One region of the Caldibacillus debilis DSM 16016 genome, then DNA from elsewhere that is predicted to be linked to it. Evidence: a T-box and tRNA genes for the amino acid it is inferred to sense, from the RefSeq annotation. Region 1 holds a T-box; the other holds one or more tRNA genes.
The links. The T-box of region 1 lies ahead of argS (arginine--tRNA ligase). A T-box ahead of a tRNA ligase gene usually reads a tRNA of that ligase, here a tRNA-Arg.
Positions count from the first base shown of each region.

Region 2: it encodes a tRNA-Arg, which carries the amino acid that the T-box ahead of argS (arginine--tRNA ligase) is inferred to sense. The anticodon was not compared.

Region 1 is NZ_KB912915.1:93,027-105,123, reverse strand. It holds gene A3EQ_RS0117545 (enoyl-CoA hydratase-related protein) at 1-729, shown strand, start outside; gene A3EQ_RS0117540 (ABC transporter permease) at 1,009-1,974, shown strand; gene A3EQ_RS0117535 (ABC transporter ATP-binding protein) at 1,967-2,761, shown strand; gene A3EQ_RS21905 (hypothetical protein) at 3,190-3,369, shown strand; gene A3EQ_RS21900 (hypothetical protein) at 3,412-3,855, shown strand; gene A3EQ_RS0117520 (hypothetical protein) at 3,862-4,107, shown strand; gene A3EQ_RS0117515 (HAD family hydrolase) at 4,292-4,939, shown strand; T-box leader at 5,097-5,404, shown strand; gene argS (arginine--tRNA ligase) at 5,509-7,206, shown strand; gene megL (methionine gamma-lyase) at 7,444-8,658, opposite strand; gene A3EQ_RS0117485 (DUF3949 domain-containing protein) at 8,968-9,195, shown strand; gene A3EQ_RS0117480 (hypothetical protein) at 9,803-9,985, opposite strand; gene A3EQ_RS0117475 (SPFH domain-containing protein) at 10,008-10,850, opposite strand; gene A3EQ_RS0117445 (ECF transporter S component) at 12,091-12,097, opposite strand, start outside.
Region 2 is NZ_KB912882.1:84,057-90,602, reverse strand. It holds gene ltrA (group II intron reverse transcriptase/maturase) at 552-1,814, shown strand; gene A3EQ_RS0106325 (DUF2573 family protein) at 2,216-2,482, shown strand; partial or broken gene A3EQ_RS22085 (YolD-like family protein) at 2,703-2,918, shown strand; gene A3EQ_RS21680 (coiled-coil domain-containing protein) at 2,944-3,579, opposite strand; tRNA gene A3EQ_RS0106305 (tRNA-Arg) at 3,838-3,911, opposite strand; gene A3EQ_RS0106300 (YrvL family regulatory protein) at 4,001-4,459, opposite strand; gene A3EQ_RS0106295 (YceI family protein) at 4,807-5,343, shown strand; gene A3EQ_RS0106280 (winged helix-turn-helix transcriptional regulator) at 6,327-6,546, opposite strand, start outside.

The sequences.
Region 1 (12,097 bases):
CTCAACCGCCCGGAGACGTTAAACGCGTTGAACTTCGGGATGCTCGAGGAACTGGAACGGACGGTGGAACGGCTCCGGTACGATCGGAATGTCCGGATCGTCATCTTTACCGGAGCCGGCGAAAAGGCGTTCAGCGCCGGAGCGGATTTAAAAGAACGGAAGAACTTGACGGACGATGAAGTGCGAAGAAATGTAAACAAGACCCGCACCCTTTTTCAGCGGATTTCGGAATTGCCGAAACCGACCATTGCCGCCGTCAACGGGTACGCCTTCGGCGGCGGGTTTGAGCTGATGCTGGCCTGCGATTTGCGCATCGCCGCCAAAACGGCCGTCATGGGATTGACGGAAACGAGCCTGGCCATCATACCCGGAGCCGGCGGAACGCAGCGGCTCCCGCGCCTGATCGGGGAGGCGCGGGCAAAGGAATTGATCTTCGCCGCAAGGAAGATCACAGCCGAAGAAGCCTATCTGTACGGCATCCTAAACAAAATCGCCGAACTGGATGAACTGATGGCTGTATGCTTCCAATTGGCGGGGGAGATTTTGCAAAACGGCCCGTTGGCCGTCCAGCAGGCGAAAATGGCCATCCGGCTCGGCATGGACGTGGATTTGAAGACGGGGCTGGCCATCGAGGAAGAGGCCTATGAAAAGGTCCTGGCCACGAAAGACCGGATCGAAGCGTTAAGGGCTTTTGCCGAGAAGCGGAAACCAAATTTTTCCGGGGAATAATTTTTTATGTTTAACCCTTGACAATATTTATCCATCATTGTGAAAATAAGAGTAATATTTTTCGATAATTTTCCGTTTTTCCTGGGGAAATCAATCCGAACGGTCCATTTCAACGGCCGATGCGGCGGGTTTTCCCTTTCCGGCGCGAAAAACCTTGCCGGGAGGGACCCGGCGTTTGCTTCAAGAATCAGCGGAGTGGTTTGGACGATCCGATTTCCCCTTTTTCTTTTTCCCGGAATTATCGTCGATTCATTTCATTTTCGCATTGGAGTGAAGCGGATGTTGTCACAGATGGTTTTGCAGTGGGTGGAACTCGGCCTCATTTTTTCCATTATGGCGTTGGGGGTCTATTTGACCTTCCGGATTCTCGATTTCCCCGATTTAACGGTGGACGGCAGTTTCGTCACCGGTGCCGCGGTCAGCGCGACGATGATCTATAACGGCTATCCTCCCGCAGCAGCGACCTTGGCGTCCTTGTTCGCCGGGCTCCTGGCGGGGTGTTTGACGGGGATCCTCCATACGAAGGGGAAAATCAACAATCTGCTGTCGGGAATATTGATGATGACCGCCCTCTATTCCATCAATTTGCGCATTATGGGCTTCACCGATCCGAACGTGACGTCGAAGCCGAACGTTCCGCTGTTGAATCGGGAGACGGTCGTGTCCCAAGTGGAATCCCTCGGGAACGCCGCCGGCTTCCCGTGGGCGTTGCTGGTCTTTTTCCTCGTCGTGACGTTCATCTTCAAATGGATGTTGGACTGGTTTTTAAAAACGGAAATCGGCCTGGCGATGCGGGCGACCGGCGACAATAAGCGGATGATCCGGAGTTTTTCCGCGAATACCGACGGACTGATCATTTTGGGATTGGGGATTTCCAATGCCTATGTCGCCCTTTCCGGATCCCTTTTCGCCCAATACAATGAATTCGCCGATGCGGGCATGGGAATCGGCATGATCGTCGTCGGCCTGGCGTCGGTCATCATCGGGGAAGCGGTGGTCGGCGCCAAAACGATTGCCCGGGCCACGCTGGCCGTCGTGATCGGCGCCATCCTGTACCGGATCATTGTCGGTTTCGCATTGAAGCAAAATATGATGGATGCCAGCGACATGAAGCTCATTACCGCCGCGATCGTCGTGCTGGCGTTAATCATCCCCGGTTTGGTCGAAAAGCGGCGGGAAAAGCGGAAAAAAGCCAAGAGAAACGGAAAGCGTTCCGTCCGGCAGGAGGAAAAGGCAAATGCTTGAAGTCAAAGAGGTTGTCAAGATTTTCAACGAAGGCACCTTGGATGAAAAGGTCGCCTTGGATCACGTCAATTTGAAGCTGAACAAGGGGGATTTTGTGACGGTCATCGGCAGCAACGGCGCCGGAAAATCCACATTGATGAACGTGATCGCGGGCGTGCTGACCCCCGATTCCGGCAAGGTGCTGATTGACGGGAAAGACGTGACGATGCTGCCGGAATTCAAGCGTTCCCGTTTCATCGGCCGGGTGTATCAGGATCCGATGGCCGGCACCTCGCCTTCCCTAACGATCGAAGAAAACTTGGCGATCGCCTTGTCGCGAAACAGAAGGCGGACGCTGAAAGCGGGAGTGACGGAAAAAAGGCGGAAGCAATTCCGGGAGCTGCTGGGGAGCCTCCATCTCGGGCTGGAAAGCCGGCTGAACGCCAAGGTCGGTCTGCTCTCGGGGGGAGAAAGGCAGGCCATTTCCTTGTTGATGGCCACCTTTACGGAACCGGCGATCCTGCTGTTGGATGAACATACCGCCGCACTCGATCCGTCCCGGGCGGAATTGATCACGAACTTGACGAAACAGATCGTGGAAGAATTCCGGCTGACGGCCCTTATGGTCACCCACAATATGCAGCAGGCGCTGGATTTGGGCAATCGCCTCATCATGATGGACCAGGGAAAGATCATCTTGGAACTGAATGAAGAGGAGAAGAAAAATTGGACGATCGACAGGCTCCTCGGCGAATTCCGGCGGATCCGGGGCAAACAGTTGGCCGAAGACCGGACGCTGCTGGGATGACCGGGAGGATCCCGTTCGCTCCGTTTGGAATGGATGGAGAGGGCGGTCCTTTCCCCCGGCTTAAAAAATGCCGTTTTCAGCAACGCCATGCCATGAACCGTCTCAGGCAGACAGGAAAAAACGCAGATGCAAGCAGAAGGGCGCCCCAAAAACGAACGCTTTTGGGGCGCCCTTTTTAAATGGATCTTCAGCAACGTTCCCGGTTTGTTCTTCAACGATTGAAAAAGGTTATTCGGAAAAAAAGAGAAGATGTATTTTTAACCGTTTGCTTGAACCATGGGGTGGAACGGTGAAGATACGCATCGGCCAACCGAGGCATGAAGAGGGTTTGGAACAATTGGAAAATGCCGCTAAAAAACCCGGTGCCGGACTATGTTATTTTTTCCGGAAGGGTATTTTTCCCATGAAAAAATAAAGCGGGTTTGTGAATGGGCAAGGATCACGATCAATCCATCATCTCAGGTTATCAAGATAAAAATGGAAAAAATCGGGCCTTTATCGTCAACCGCCCGGGAGAAATTATTTTAGCCAGGAAGAAAACGCCCGTCCATGAGCAATTGTATGTTCCGTCAAACGTTGAAGACGGACCGTTAAAAATGGGCTATTGATTGTGCGGAGAAATTTTCCAGGGATCCGAAGGATTGGATCAAATGAATCCCGTCCGCCTCATCTTTCATCCGATTGGAGCCGGGATGTACAGTGAAGAACAGTTCGCCGGATGGATCAACGAAGCGAAACGAATGGCCGTCTTACAAAAATCAATCGTAATCGGAACAAGCCATTCAGACGGCTTCTACAAAAATCATCGATGCTCCATCCCGATCGCCTGCCGCTTTGATAAAATCGGAAATCCTATCTCTATCGCAAAAAATGATACCCGCTTGCGAATATTCGATACGGAAACAAAATCGGTTCACGTCATGAGCGGATGTCTTAAAAAACGAATTGATCGATTGCCAATGAGAAGGCTGTTGCATACATGGCACGATGGATTTCAGATCCTGTTCCCGGACGGTGAATCGGAGCCGGAAAATCCGCTAATGGGCGGCAAGTCGGAATTTGAAAACTTAGCGGGAATTGAAATCGAGAAGTAAGAAGGCGTGAGCGGGGCCGTTATCGTGACAGGCAATCTTGATGAAGATGTGAAAAAGCTGTTCTTCAAAGGGGCAAACCTTCATTCGAAGGCGCGATGTCGGAACTATGAGCTTCCGTTTATACAAAGAGAACGAGCTTTAGCTAAACAGTTGAAGATTTCACAGCAGCCGTTTTGGAAAAGCAACCGGAAGCGCTTGCCTTATCGGAAAAAGAAAGATTGGTATTTGAAGAAGATTCCTGATCCTTTATGATTGTATTAGCGGCCGGTTTTCGAATTTTACACATGTCCAGGAAGAGATGGGTGCAGGACAAAGGGCCCCTTCTATTCGATTTTTTTGTTTAAAGGCGGAACCGGTTCCCCGGGGAACATTGGCCCGCACGGTCTGCCGCACATCGCGCTAATAATCCGAAAAGCATGGACAGGATGTGAGGGATATGCTGAAAGCGGTCATTTTTGACTTCGACGGGACGATTGTCGATACGGAGAGCCTGTGGTACGAGATCTATTTTGAGTATTTCAAGCAGCATTATCAATATGAATTGCCATTAAAATTGTTCGCGAAGGGGATCGGCACGGCGAACGACGCCATTTTTCAAGGAATCGAGCATGACTTGGGCATCCGGCTGGACAGAAGGGAAATACGGAAAGATTTAATCCGGCGGTTCGAAAACCGCGAGGGTTTTTTGGAGATCCGCCAGGGGGTCCTCCCCTTTATCCGGGAAGCCCATGAAAAGGGTTTGCCCCTGGCGATCGCCACCAGTTCCGGCCGGGATTGGGTGGAAAAACATTTAAAACGATTCCGGCTGGACGCATATTTTTCCGTCATCAAGACAAAAGATGACGTCCGCGAAGTAAAGCCGGATCCGGAACTGTATTTGCGGGTTTTGGAGGCGCTGCGGCTGAAGCCGGAAGAGGCGGTTGCCATTGAGGATTCGGTCAACGGTTCGACGGCGGCCTTGCGGGCGGGGATCCCCTGCTACATCATCCCGAACCGGGTGACGAAAGGCAGCCGTTTCCCGGAACAGGCCGTCGTATTGGACGATTTTTGCCGGATCCCGTTGGTGGATTTGCTGGATGCGTAAATTTTCGGCCCTGCCTTTCCGGACGGCGGAAATGCTCCGCCGGCGGTCCGCATCGGCCGGAAAATGGCCGATCAACGGGAAAATACTCGAATAGATGTTGAAAATCCAGGGGAGAATCTTTATAATTACATATTAACCGAAAATGTTGAAATAAGCCGAAAATTCGATGAAGAAGAGAGTAGGAAAAAGACAGCGGCACGAGCGAGTCGGGGACGGTGGAAGCCCGATGCCGCCCTTTTTCCGAAGCGCACTTCCGAGAAGCGGCTCTGAAACGGTTGACCGGCGGCTGCAGCAGGGCTAAAGTTTTCTGCCACAGGGGAAACACTCCCGCGAAAACGCCGCCGAAACCGCGCGTAGGAGCCCGCCGCCCGGCCGCGTTACGGCAGCGAGGGAACAACCGGGGGTTTTGCCCTTTCCCTTCGGTTGTTAAAAAGAGTGGCACCGCGGGTGCAGCCCGTCTCTTTGAAGAGACGGGTTTTTTATTTTTTCCCGGAACGGGCGGGATGAAACGTCCCCTGAAACGCCCGTGCAAGTTCAAGTCAGAAAACGGAAGCAGGAGGGTGCGGCAAATGGATGTACAAACGGATTTCAAATCCCTTTTCGCGGATGCGTTGAAAAAATCCGTCGGAGAAGATCTGTGGACGGAGGAGATGGAACGGCTCATCGAACAGCCGAAAAATTCCGCTTACGGGGATCTTTCTTTCCCTTGTTTCCAATTGGCGAAACATTTCCGCAAACCGCCGCAGGAAATTGCGGCAAAACTGGCCAACGCCATCCATGATCCGGCCTTTGAAAAAGTGGAAGCGTTAGGGCCGTATGTGAATGCCTTTTTTGACCGGAAATCCTTCGGAAGCCGGGTGGTCAACCGGATTTTGCGGGAGAAAGGGAATTATGGCAGCTGGTCCTTCGGTGAAGGGAAAACGATCGTCCTGGACTTTTCCTCGCCGAATATTGCCAAGCCTTTTTCCATGGGGCATTTGCGTTCGACGGTCATCGGCAGCGCATTGGCAAATATCTGTGAAAAGGCCGGATACCGAACGGTGAAAATCAACCACCTGGGGGACTGGGGCACCCAGTTCGGCAAGCTGATCAGCGCCTACAAGCGGTGGGGATCGGAAGAAAAAATCAAAGCGAATCCGATTCCGGAGCTTTTCCGGCTATATGTGCGATTCCATGAGGAAGAAAAAGCGAATCCGGCTTTAACGGAAGAAGGGAGAGGCTGGTTTAAAAGGCTGGAAGACGGCGACGAAGAAGCCGTCCGCCTGTGGAAATGGTTCCGGGATGTTTCCCTGGAGGAATTCCAAAGGATCTACCGATTGTTGGAGATCGGGTTCGATGAATACACCGGCGAATCCTTTTACAACGACAAAATGGACGCGATCGCCCGACAATTGGAGGAAAAGGGGTTGCTCGTCACTTCCGATCAGGCCGAGGTGGTGATGCTGGAAGAGGAGGGACTCCCGCCCTGCCTCATCCGAAAATCTGACGGCGCCACCACCTATGCGACCCGCGATCTGGCGGCGGGGGTCTACCGTTATCAAACGTACCGCTTCGCCAAAGCGCTGTATGTGGTCGGCCACGAGCAGAGCGTCCATTTCAAGCAAGTGTTCAAAGTTTTGGAAAAAATGGGAAATCCATGGGCCAAAGACATGGTTCACGTCCCCTTCGGCCTGTATTTGAAAGACGGTAAAAAAATGTCGACGCGGAAAGGGCGGGTGATTCTCCTGGAAGAGGTGCTGGAGGAGGCGATCCGCCAGGCGCTAAAAAACATCGAGGCCAAAAATCCGCGCCTTGAAAACAAGGAAGAAGCGGCAAAAATGGTCGGCGTCGGCGCGGTCGTCTTCCATGACCTGAAATCCCACCGCATGAACAATATTGAATTTTCCTTGGAGGACATGCTGAATTTCGAAGGGGAAACGGGCCCCTATGTCCAATATGCCTTTGCCCGCGCCTGTTCGGTATTGCGGAAAAGCGGCGAAGAAACCTTCGCCTTTTCCGGCTTAAAAGACGGGGAGAGCTGGGAAATCGTCAAGCGGCTCCATGCCTTTCCGGAAAAGGTCTTGCAGGCGTTCAACGGCTATGATCCGTCGGTGATCGCCAAATATGTCCTGGATCTGGCCAAGGCCTTTAATAAATATTACGGAGCGGTAAGGATTTTGGAAACGGATGAAGAACGGCCGTCCCGCCTGGCCCTGGTCAAGGCGATCACCATCGTGCTGGAGGAAGGTTTGCGGCTTTTGGGGATCAAGGCGCCGGAACAAATGTAAGATGCGGGCGCGAACGAGGGTGCCTGCGGTCCGGGAGCGGGGAAATATCCAAAAGGAAGGCTGCCTTTTAAAATTTTGACGGCAGCCTTTCCTTTGCCCATTGCTGCTTTCGCAGCCTGTAAAAGAAATGAGGCCCCCTTTTTTTGCCCGTTCGTACGTCCACCCCCTGGCAAAAGCCGCCGGATCCGGCCATCTATCCGGTATGGCGTTTCGGACCTTCTTCCTTCCTTGCGGCGGTCAGGCGAGTTTCTTGCCGGACCAAAGCCTTTCCGCTTTTTGAAAGGCCCGCCGGAAGTCCTCGATAATGTCTTCCGCCGCCTCCAATCCGACGGATAAACGGAGCATGTTATCGGTAATCCCCATCGCTTCCCTTGACTCGGCGGGCACGGCGGAATGGGTCATCGTCGCCGGGTGCTGGATCAAGGTTTCCGCGTCGCCGAGGCTTACGGCAATTTTCACCATTTTCAATGCGTCGATCAAGGCCTGCGCCATTTCCCTTCCCCCCTTAACCGTAAAGGAAAGCATGGCGCCCGGTGCCCGCATTTGCTTTTTCACCACCGGATAATATTTGTTTTCCGGATCCCCGGGATAAAAAATCTTTTCCACGAGGGGAACGGTTTTTAAATATTCAAAAAGTTTTTTTGCGTTTTCCACATGGCGGTCCATGCGGACGTGCAAAGTTTTTAATCCCCGCAATAAAAGCCAGGCGTCGAAGGGAGAAATAATGCCGCCGATGTCTTTTTGAATCCGGTTTCTCAACTGTTGCATCGCTTCCCGGTCCTTGCCGACGACGATGCCGGCAATCACGTCCCCATGGCCGCCGATGTATTTGGTGGCGCTGTGCACGACATAATCGCAGCCGAACTCGAGGGGATTTTGCAAATAGGGAGAAGAAAAGGTGTTGTCCACCACGACGGGAATGCCGCGGCGTCTGGCCGCTTTGACGACCAGTTCCAGATCGTTCACTTCCATCGTAGGATTGACCGGGGTTTCCAAAAAAATGCAGGCCGTATTTTCCCGGAGTCCCGCTTCGATCTCTTTTTCGTCGGTCATCGAACAGAAACTGTAGGTGATCCCGTTCTTTTCCTGGAACAGCCGCAAAAGCCCGAAGGTGCAGCCGTAGATGCCCCGGGAGCAGAGAATATGATCCCCGGCTTTCGTTAAATGGAGCAATACGGCGGAGACGGCGGCCATGCCGGAGGCGAAGGCGATGGCATCCTCGCCCTTTTCCAAAGCGGCCATCCGCTCTTCAAGGATTCGCACCGTCGGGTTGGCCAGACGCGAATAGATGAATCCGTCGTCCTTTCCGGAAAAGCGCTGTTCACCTTGCTCGGCGGTCGGGAAAACAAAGGTGGAACTGAGGTATAGCGGCGGGGAGAGGCTGTCTTTGTAATCGCGGGCGTCATATCCGGAATGAATCAGCATCGTTTCCATCCGGTTTCCATAATCCATGGAAAAACCCCTTTCTCAATTGAAAACGTTTTCATTAACAGTATACGAAATTCCCGAAAAAAATGCCAGGGCGATTTTTAAAGGAAAAATCGGGGGAAGGGGAAGAGGACTTGTTCCGGACGCTGAATTCCGGCTGCGTCACTTCTTGATCTGCCACGTCCCAGGGCATCGTCGGCGGATGCCGCGGGCGGCGTGGCCGGAAGGGTATCGGTATTTTCAGAAAAAAATGAAACCGCCGCGGGGCTTGATTCGTAAAAAAGGCAGAATGTCAGGAACGTCCTCGGCAAAAAATCGGAGGGGGTAGGAAAGATGACGGTTTTTTACATCGTCCTTGCGATCATATTGGTCCTTTATACGGGCATCATGGTTCCCATTCAATATGCCTATATTTCTTCGATGAACGAGCGGAAAAAGCAAACCGGAAAAAATCACAACGAGTTGTTCGATGATATGAGTTTTGAAGAACAGCAGCTCCATTATAATCTCCAGTCCAGCTGGTGGAATTGGCTCCCCGCCATCATCGCCACTTGGATTTAAAAATGGCGCCACAAAACAGGCTGAAGAAGGGGTTGGAAGATCATTTTCAACGGGTCTGCCGATCTACGGCGTACACAAAGGGATCGAGACGTTCCAGTTGAAGGTCAGTTTCAACGGGTCTGTCCCCGTCCGTCGCTCCGCTTGCCGCCCTTGCCTAAGGAAGCGGAAACAGGATCCTTTTCGACCGGTCTGCCTAAACCTGCCCTTTGTCATTAATACGCAACATCCCCGGATTGGATAACAGGGGAATCCGCGGATCTTCCGGCTTTCAGAATCCGTCGGCCTTTGCGCGGGGAGCGGAAAGGAAAGGCGGGATCATTCTTTAACCGGCCGGCATTTGGACGGGGAAACGGGAGGCTTGCCGGGGATGTCCCGTCTTCTCTTGGATTTTCGCCGATGCGGGCGGATGCATAATAGAAGCGGATGCCAATCGTTGAAAAGCGCGGATGCCCCTTTCACAAGGAATGGTATGACCGCCGCCGGCCGCAGAAGTAGCCGAAAGGGGAAAGGGCCTTTTTTTACGGGAACGGGTGGAGCGGACGCCTTCCCCGATCGGAAAAAAATCTGTCCCGGTTCCGTTTGGATCCGGGACAGATTATTTTACCCCCTACTCCTTTTCCCCGCGGGAGGGCCGCGGTTTTTCCTTCCATCTTCCCGCTTTTTTCGCGGCCTCCCGCAGCAGGTATTCGATATGGCCGTTCACGCTTCGGAATTCATCCTGTGCCCAACGCTCGAGAATGGCATAAAGTTCCGGGTCAAGGCGCAGCGGAAAATTTTTTTTCTTCGGCATGTTTATTCACGACCGTTGCCAATTAATACAGGCTTCCCGCATTGATGACTGGTTGGGCACCCCGGTCGGAAATGATCGCGACAAGCAAGTTGTTCACCATGTTCACTTTTCTTTCTTCATCCAATTCCACCGTTCCGCTTTCCTGCAGTTGCTGCACCGCCATTTGCGCCATGGATACGGCGCCGCTGACAATTTTTTGCCTGGCGGACAGGATGGCCGCCGCCTGCTGCCGCTGCAGCATGGCGCTGGCGATTTCCGTCGAGTAGGCCAGATGGGTCAGACGGGCCTCGATGACTTCGACGCCTGCCACATTTAACCGTTCCTGCAAATTCTTGGTCAGTTCTGAAGAAATTTCTTCCGGATTTCCCCTCAGGGTGATCTCTTCATCTTCGAAGGCATCATAGGGATATTTGGTGGCCACGTGGCGGATGGCCGTTTCGCTTTGGATCTCCACGAACTGTTCATAATCCTCCACATCGAACCGTGCCTTGGCCGAATCGACGACTTTGAAGACGACCACGGCCGCGATTTCGATCGGATTCCCCAACACGTCATTCACTTTCAGCTTGTTGCTGTTGAAGTTTCGCACCCGAAGGGAGATCGTGTCGCGGACCGTCAATGGCACCGTTAAAAACAGGCCGCTTTCCCGGATCGACCCCAAATATTTTCCGAAGAAGATGACGACCTTCGCCTGATTCGGCTGGACGATGGTGATGCCCGTCGCCAGGACCGCGGCGACAAGGAAGATAATGACGGCAAGGATCCACTGTTGTTTCCAGGCCAGAAAGGCGGCGGATCCGATCAGGAGGACAAGGATGAGGATGCCGAGATAACCGTTCATCGACCAGGCTCTGGTTTCTTTCATAAAATCACTCCAATATTAATTTTATATTATTATGATATCATATTTCAGAACATTTTTCAATTTCGGTTGCCTTCCGAACGGCCATTTTTTGTCGAAGGGGTGCCATGGGAGAACCCGGATGCGAGCCTATTGAATTTATTTTCGGATTGGGAAGCATTCGAGGACAGGGTCAAGCCGTTTCGGAATGCGAGCCCATTGAATTTATTTTCGGATTCTTTGATCGGGCTTTGCGGTCTCGGGCCGCGACGTTTTTCCACTCTTTTTGATCGGGTGGCAGCCATGGAAGGAGGCCTGCCTTTCCGATAAGCGTTCGGATCAGACGCTTTCTTTTTTTGCCCGTTGGAATGGTCCCGCGCCGCCGATCGGATCATCGTCCATCCTTTGCCGGGGCGGGAGGGTCCGAATATTTTTATCCGGGGAAATTATCCGCACAAAAGTGAATTCGCTTGAAAGGCAAGAGGGTTCAAATGTTTTTATCCGGTTCCATTGCCATATGGCATGATATTGAAATGTCCAATCTTGACCGCCGACTGTTCAACACGGGGAAAATTTGTCCCGCATTCTTGTTTTTCCGATCCGTACCGGACGGTTCCAAATTCAAAGAAAAATGCCCAAGATTTTGGCGAATCGTCCGATAGAAAGTCCCGTTTGTTCAATATTTGGGGCAAAACGTTCAACATTTGTTCCGGTTTGCCGGGCCGATCGTCCATCATCTCAACCGGATCGTTCAACATCCGGATAAAAATGTCCAATATCCCAGGGAATGTCCAACATTTTCAAATGTATGTTCAACACGAAAAAAAATTTGTCCAACATAAAGGAAAAAATAACCAACATTTTGGAAAAAACGTTTATCATCGCGAAAAAAACGTCCATCATCACGGAAAAAATGTCCATCATCGCAACCGGTGTCCAACATCCGAACCGTTTTGTCCAAAATCATGGCCCTGATGGACGGATGCCGGATCGGTTTTTTCCTCCCTTGCGAGGCCGAATTGGGCTCCGATGGCCCAATTGACCTTTTCGGAACGGCCCGAAAAAATCAAAACCTAACAACGCGGGGATGCGCTGTTAGGAAGTTTAGAATTCGTTTTTCCATCGTCATGCACGGCCCGGCGGTCACCCGCAACGTGAACCCCGGTCGTTTTGAACGGATGGAGTTGGCCGGGGCTCGCAAGGATGACGGGACCGGCCGGATGGCGGATCCGGTTTTCCTTTCTTGGGCCGGTCCATCGCTTCGTCATTTG
Region 2 (6,546 bases), on a different contig from region 1:
GCATGGGTGTGACGCTATAGGGTGAAAGTCCCGAACGGGGGCTGGCGAGCGCCTACCGTTAGCTGAAGGCAAGGGTGTCCGCTGTGAGGCGGAATCCGAAGGAAGCTGGAGGCAAACACTCGACCTGAGGTACACGAACCCAATCGGAGGCCGTCACAGTCGGACGAGTCTGCGAAACAAGACGAAGTCCCAAGCCGCCAAGGGCTGTGGAGGTATATTGGGCAGGTGCATGAGTGGAAAGTGTCCGCCCTTATCCGGGGAGGCCTGTACGGAACGCCTTCTGACGATGGTAACCAGAACCGAAAGGTTCTATTGAACGTACAGGAGTCAGCAGAGGCCATAGTACTGGAGTAAGGGACGCCTGAAACAGGAAGGGCCGAACGTCAACTCAGGGGTGAATCAGACTCTTTCGAGATGCTGTGCGTGGAAGCAGAATTCCCCTTAGGAACTTGACTGAGGAAAGATGGGTGAAGCCCGGAGGTCCTCAGTCAAAGGGCTGAGCACAGCCCGGCAAGACCTGAATCTCATCCCGCGGAAGGAGAAGAACTGAAATGGCTCTGTTGGAACGCATCTTAGCGAGAGACAACCTCATCACGGCGCTCAAACGGGTCGAAGCCAACCGGGGAGCGCCGGGAATCGACGGAGTATCGACTGATCAACTCCGTGATTATATCCGGACGCACTGGAGCTCGATTCGAGCCCAACTCTTGGAGGGAACCTATCGGCCGACGCCTGTCCGCAGGGTCGAAATCCCGAAACCCAACGGCGGCATACGGCTGTTAGGAATTCCCACCGTGATGGACCGGTTGATCCAACAGGCCATCCTCCAGGAACTGACGCCGATCTTTGACCCGGACTTCTCTCCCTACAGCTTCGGATTCCGTCCTGGCCGCAGCGCCCATGACGCCGTTCGGCAAGCGCAACGATACATCCGGGAAGGATACCGGTATGTCGTGGACATCGACCTGGAAAAGTTCTTTGATCGGGTCAACCACGATATCCTGATGAGCCGGGTTGCCCGGAAAGTCAAAGATAAACGCGTGCTGAAATTGATCCGCGCGTACCTGCAAGCCGGCGTCATGATCGGAGGGGTGAAGGTGCAGACGGAGGAAGGGACGCCGCAAGGCGGGCCGCTCAGTCCTCTGCTTGCGAACATCCTTCTCGATGATCTGGACAAGGAATTGGAGAAACGGGGACTGAAATTCTGCCGTTATGCAGACGACTGCAATATCTACGTAAAAAGTCTACGGGCAGGATTACGGGTGAAACAAGGCATCCAACGGTTCTTAGAGAAGAAGCTCAAACTCAAGGTCAATGAGGAGAAAAGCGCCGTGGACCGTCCGTGGAAGCGTACGTTTCTTGGATTCAGCTTTACACCGGAACGGGAAGCACGCATTCGCCTCGCTCCCAAGTCGATTCAACGCTTTAAACAGCGCATTCGACAATCAACTAATCCCAACTGGAGTCTCCCAATGGAAGAACGCATTCGTCGCGTGAATCAATACACCATGGGATGGATGGGGTATTTCCAACTCATCGAAACCCCATCCATTCTCAGGAACATGGAGGGATGGGTGCGTCGACGGCTTCGACTGTGCCTATGGCTCCAATGGAAACGGGTGAGAACGAGAATGCGCGAATTGAGGGCACTGGGGCTGAACGAGAGAACGGTTTTGGAGATTGCGAATACCCGAAAAGGGGCATGGCGGACAACAAAAACTCCTCAACTGCACCAAGCACTGGGAAAGTCCTACTGGAAGGCCCAAGGTCTCAAAAGTTTGACGCAACGATACTTCGAACTCCGTCAAGGTTGACGAACCGCCTAGTGCGGACCCGCATGCTAGGTGGTGTGAGGGGACGGGGGTTAGCCGCCCCCTCCTACTCGATTGTCCGTTCCTCGGGCGGGCCTTGCGTTTCTGCCCGCTTCGGTCCGGTCAGGTTTACGGCTGGCGGTGGCTTTCCAGAGAAAGGGGATACGTTTTCAGCGGGTTTTGGATGACTTCTCCTGCCAGCCGTCCAAGTTTTCGCCAGGATTTCGTTTCAGTGGCGGGCATCGGGGCGGAAAATGGGGAGGCGGTCAAAGGCAGAGTAAGGGGGCGGCTTTTTTTCGAATGCGAAAAATGCCCGGATCCGTGCGGCCATTGACATTGAGAATGATTTTCATTATTATATTATTAACCTGCCAACTTCAGGAAACAGAAAGGCGGAACCCGAAGTGGAAACGAAGTTTCGCGAGCAGTTTGCCGCGTTGCTGGAAAAATATACGGAATTGCTGCTGGGGAAAGCGGATGAGGAACTGCAGGAAAAGGTTAGATTTTGGATTTTGTACCAGCATATTTCCAAATCGATGCCGAATTTGGCCCGCCATTGGAATGCCCTTTATCCGGAGGCGAAGGCGGAACTGCGGAACCTCATCCTGGAGATTAAGCAAATGAACGAAGATCACCGGAAAAGAACCCACGGCAAAAAGGACGGGGAATAGGTTTCGCCCTTTTTTGCCCATTCCTCGGATAAAGGCGGCCCGGGAAAACGGGAGGTGAATTTTGCCCGGCACTCCCGTCCGTTTCCCCGGCCGCCGTCCCATTCCCATGAATGCCGGAAAAAGCGGGGCGGAAGAAAAGCTCTTCCTGCCCCGCTTTTTATATCGCCGTTAAACGGATTAAACGGGAAAAACATGATGAGTATCAAAAACGGTTGATGAGCAGGCCTGGGAAGAATGGGACGAGATTCTTTCACAGGCTATCCAATCCCGGAGGAGGGTTCGAGTGAAATATTATCGAAACCGACGGTATGAAATATCGGCCGGGGTTATGCGCCGGGCCGACCCGATAGCCCGCACCATTGAGCTGGAAACGGAAGGGAAAACCGTTTTGTTAGATCTGAAAAAAATCGCGGGGATAGAATGCGAATGGAAATAGCACGGCCGGAGCCGTGCCTTTTCTGTTATTTAACCGGGACGTATTTGAAGGGAGCTTCGGCTTGAATGATGTACCCCTTCGCAAGAAATGTTACATATTCCGGAACGCCTAAATCATGAACGGTGGTTACGATAGTATTTACGACGACATCGCCGTTCTCGTCATAAACAAAGAAGTTGCTGCCACGACCAACCGGCAATATTTTATACCGGCCTTCGGGAATATCTGTCCCCACAACAAAATGGCCAGCCGGCAAATTAATTGGTTTAGTCTTTGCCTCCTCGATTTTGCCGGTCAGTTGATTCAATTCTTTCTTTGCGTCGTTTATTTGACTCTTCAACCCATCCAATTCGCTTTTAGCGGAGGCGACTTCGGTAGTGAGCTTATCTTTATTATTTGCTAGCTCCTGCAACTTATCGTATTCTTCTTTGTTCGCCTCTAATTCCTGCTTAATTCTTTCTAATTCATCATTTACACCGGATAACTCCTTTTCTTTTTTCTTGATCTCTTCAACAAGTTGATCATAATTTACTTTTTTTCCATCGATTTTTACGCCCGCGACATAATGGCCCGCCATCTCACCAAGGGCAAAAGCCAAAATAACAAGGATGGAGAACCAGAACCAGTGGTTTTTATAAAAAGGCTTCTTTTCTTCTTCCATTAATTGATCCTCTCCTAATTTACAAAATTTCTCAATTCTATGATACCGAACGACAGGAAATACTGGAAGTGATTTCAAAAAAATAATACCCCCATGGGGTAGCGCCATTTCTTTGTGTAAAATTTGTGTAAAATGATTTGAAAAACATTTCAAATTAATTCCTACCCCAAAAAATGGAAAACGCCGCAGAAACGTTGAAAGATCAACATTTCTGCGGCGCTTGCCGGATGCTCGCTCCGGCAGATTCCTTAGTCATTACGTCCCGGGCGAGAATCGAACTCACGACCTACAGCTTAGGAGGCTGTCGCTCTATCCTACTGAGCTACCGGGACATTCCACTATTATTATACGTGTATAAAAAAAACTTTCAAGTCTTATTCAGGGAATTTCTGAAGAAATCTGTAATGATCCGCACCGGTTTTTATTCGTTCCCGCCGGATATTTTTTTTGAAAAAATATCGTCGAAGGCCACCTCCGCCAGTGTGGCCAGAAGGGCAAGGACCGTTTGGACGGCAAAGGTGAGCTGGATATTGTCCATGAAGCTGTCGGCCAAATAAACCGCGAGGCCGTTCCATTGGAAATAAAAGAGAAAGAGCAAGACGGCCATTTGGGTTTTATGCAGGGGCAAGTATTCCATTGCAAATTTTCCCCCGTACTTCAACAGATCAAAGATGGTATCGAAAAAGAGGAACCAAAGGACGAACCAAAGGACGTCCCCGTTGTCGCAGCGGACGCCGAAGAGAAAAAATAGCCCCTTCACCGCAAGAAAAAAGAAAAGGAACAGGCCTCCCAGCGCAAGGAGGATGGCCAGGCCGATCAGCGAAAAAATCATCACTTTTTCATGAACCGGAACGTTTTTCAAGGAATCTTTCTTTTTCATCCGTTTCGCACCCTGCGTTTCTCATGGGCGGAACATGCCCGTATAAGTCAAGTATAAAAAAAATCGGCCCATGTGAAAACCATCAATTAAACTGTCCGACTTGAGCGATAATACAGAAAATAGGGAAATGAGGAATGAGACGAATCGTTTCCGTACGGCGGGGAAAAGATGGGAAGGGATTGATCTTCCGGAAAGCGCGCCTTTCCTCCATAAAACAGCAGCGACGCACGCCGGTCGTCCGGAATGAAAATCTTCTGACAAGATGATTGACAATCCGGCGGATATCCCCTATACTAACAATTGACTATAAACTTACATAAAGTAAGTAACTTTTAGGAGGTATATATATGGGAAAAAGTAAATGGGTATTGGACACTGCGCACAGCCAAGTGGATTTTTCGGTAAAGCACATGATGATTTCGCGGGTTAACGGGACGTTCCAACGTTTTTCCGCGAATATCGAAGCGGACCCCAACGATTTAACGACGGCAGACATCGAGTTTTCCGTGGAAGTGGACAGCATCGATACGAGAAATACCGACCGGGACAACCATCTGAAATCCGCCGATTTCTTCAATGCGGAACAATATCCTAATATCACCTTCAAAGCGACGGAAATTACCAGAAAGGACGATTCCAGCTATCATGTCACGGGGGATTTGACGATCCGCGGCGTGACCCGCAAGGAAACCTTCGTTGCGGAATTTGAAGGCCTGGCCAAAGATCCGCTGAGCGGCAACGAAAAGGCGGGATTCACGGTCACCGGCACCATTAACCGGAAGGATTACGGCCTGGTATGGAACGTGGCTTTGGAAACCGGCGGTGTGCTCGTGGGCGAAGAAGTGAAAATCACCGTGCACATTGAAGCCGCAAGGGCAGAATAAGCGGAAGCAAAACCGCACCCGGCGTCCGATGGACGGTCCAGGGTGCGGTTTTTTCTTTGATGATCGAAGGGCGGTGCTCAAGACAGGGGCTGCGCAGCAGAGATCCGGAAAATAATCCCGTTTGCAAGGGGGAAACGGCTTTTTCTCCTCCGATTTTCAAATTTTTTTGCTCATGGAAATGGATACGGCCAAACGGTCCCGGCGGTTCTTAGGCGCATGCCGGATGAACCGGGGCGGAGGGGCGGCCCGGTCCGCAACGGCCGTATGCAGCGGCAGGCCGATTTTAACTGAATGAAACCGATTGCAAAACGGCTTGTAAAATCCAACCGCGCTTTCCGGTCTAAGCGGCGGGAAAAAGGCCCGATCGCTTCCATCGCCGATGCCGGCGGGGTTGCGGATCTTTCCCGGATCCCTTCCCGGATTTTTTCGGGCTTCCCCGGAAGCCGCCCGGTTTTTTCCCAAAGGAACCGGAAGCCTCCGTCACGCCGCGGAACGGATTCCGCCCTTCCCATATCCTGGGCCCTTTGGTCCTGCTTGTTCAAATCTCCGGACCGTCTTCCGGTTTTGGTTGCCATCTCCGCCGCACATCCCCGGATAAGGGGGCGGACGATCCGTGTTTCCGCCTCTGCCGCATTTCCGGCAAAACCTTTGGCGGCCGGGCAGGCCTCCGGTCTTGGGCATCCCGGGAACGCATCCGGACGCAGCCGTCTGAAACGGCGTCCGTGTTTTCCGGCGGAATTCGCCGGCCGCCTTCCGTTTCCGCGGTGCGCACCACCCCAAAAGCAAGGGGACGCCGGCTCCCTTCGGGCACCCAGGAGGGACGCAACGGAACGGGCGGAAGGGGTTTATGCCCGTCCGCCTTCTCCCGACAGGTGGTCTTTTTCCCCAGTGAAGGCGAAACCGAAGGGACCAGGGAGGCAACCCGGCACCGGACCCGCCGCCGTATCCGGTTTTGGCGGAAACCGACGGTTTATCCGGTATTTTCAGCGTTTGCTGACAGGCTGCGGATCGACCTCCATATATTTTTCGGCCCATTTTTGGATCTCTTCCATGATCGGCCGAAAGGCTTTCCCTTTTTCCGTAAGGGAATATTCCACCCGGACGGGCACCTCCGGAAAGACTTTCCGGGAGACGATTCCTTCATGTTCCAGTTCCTTCAGCCGTTCCGACAAAAGCCGCCCGCTGATCGGGATGGCGTTTTCT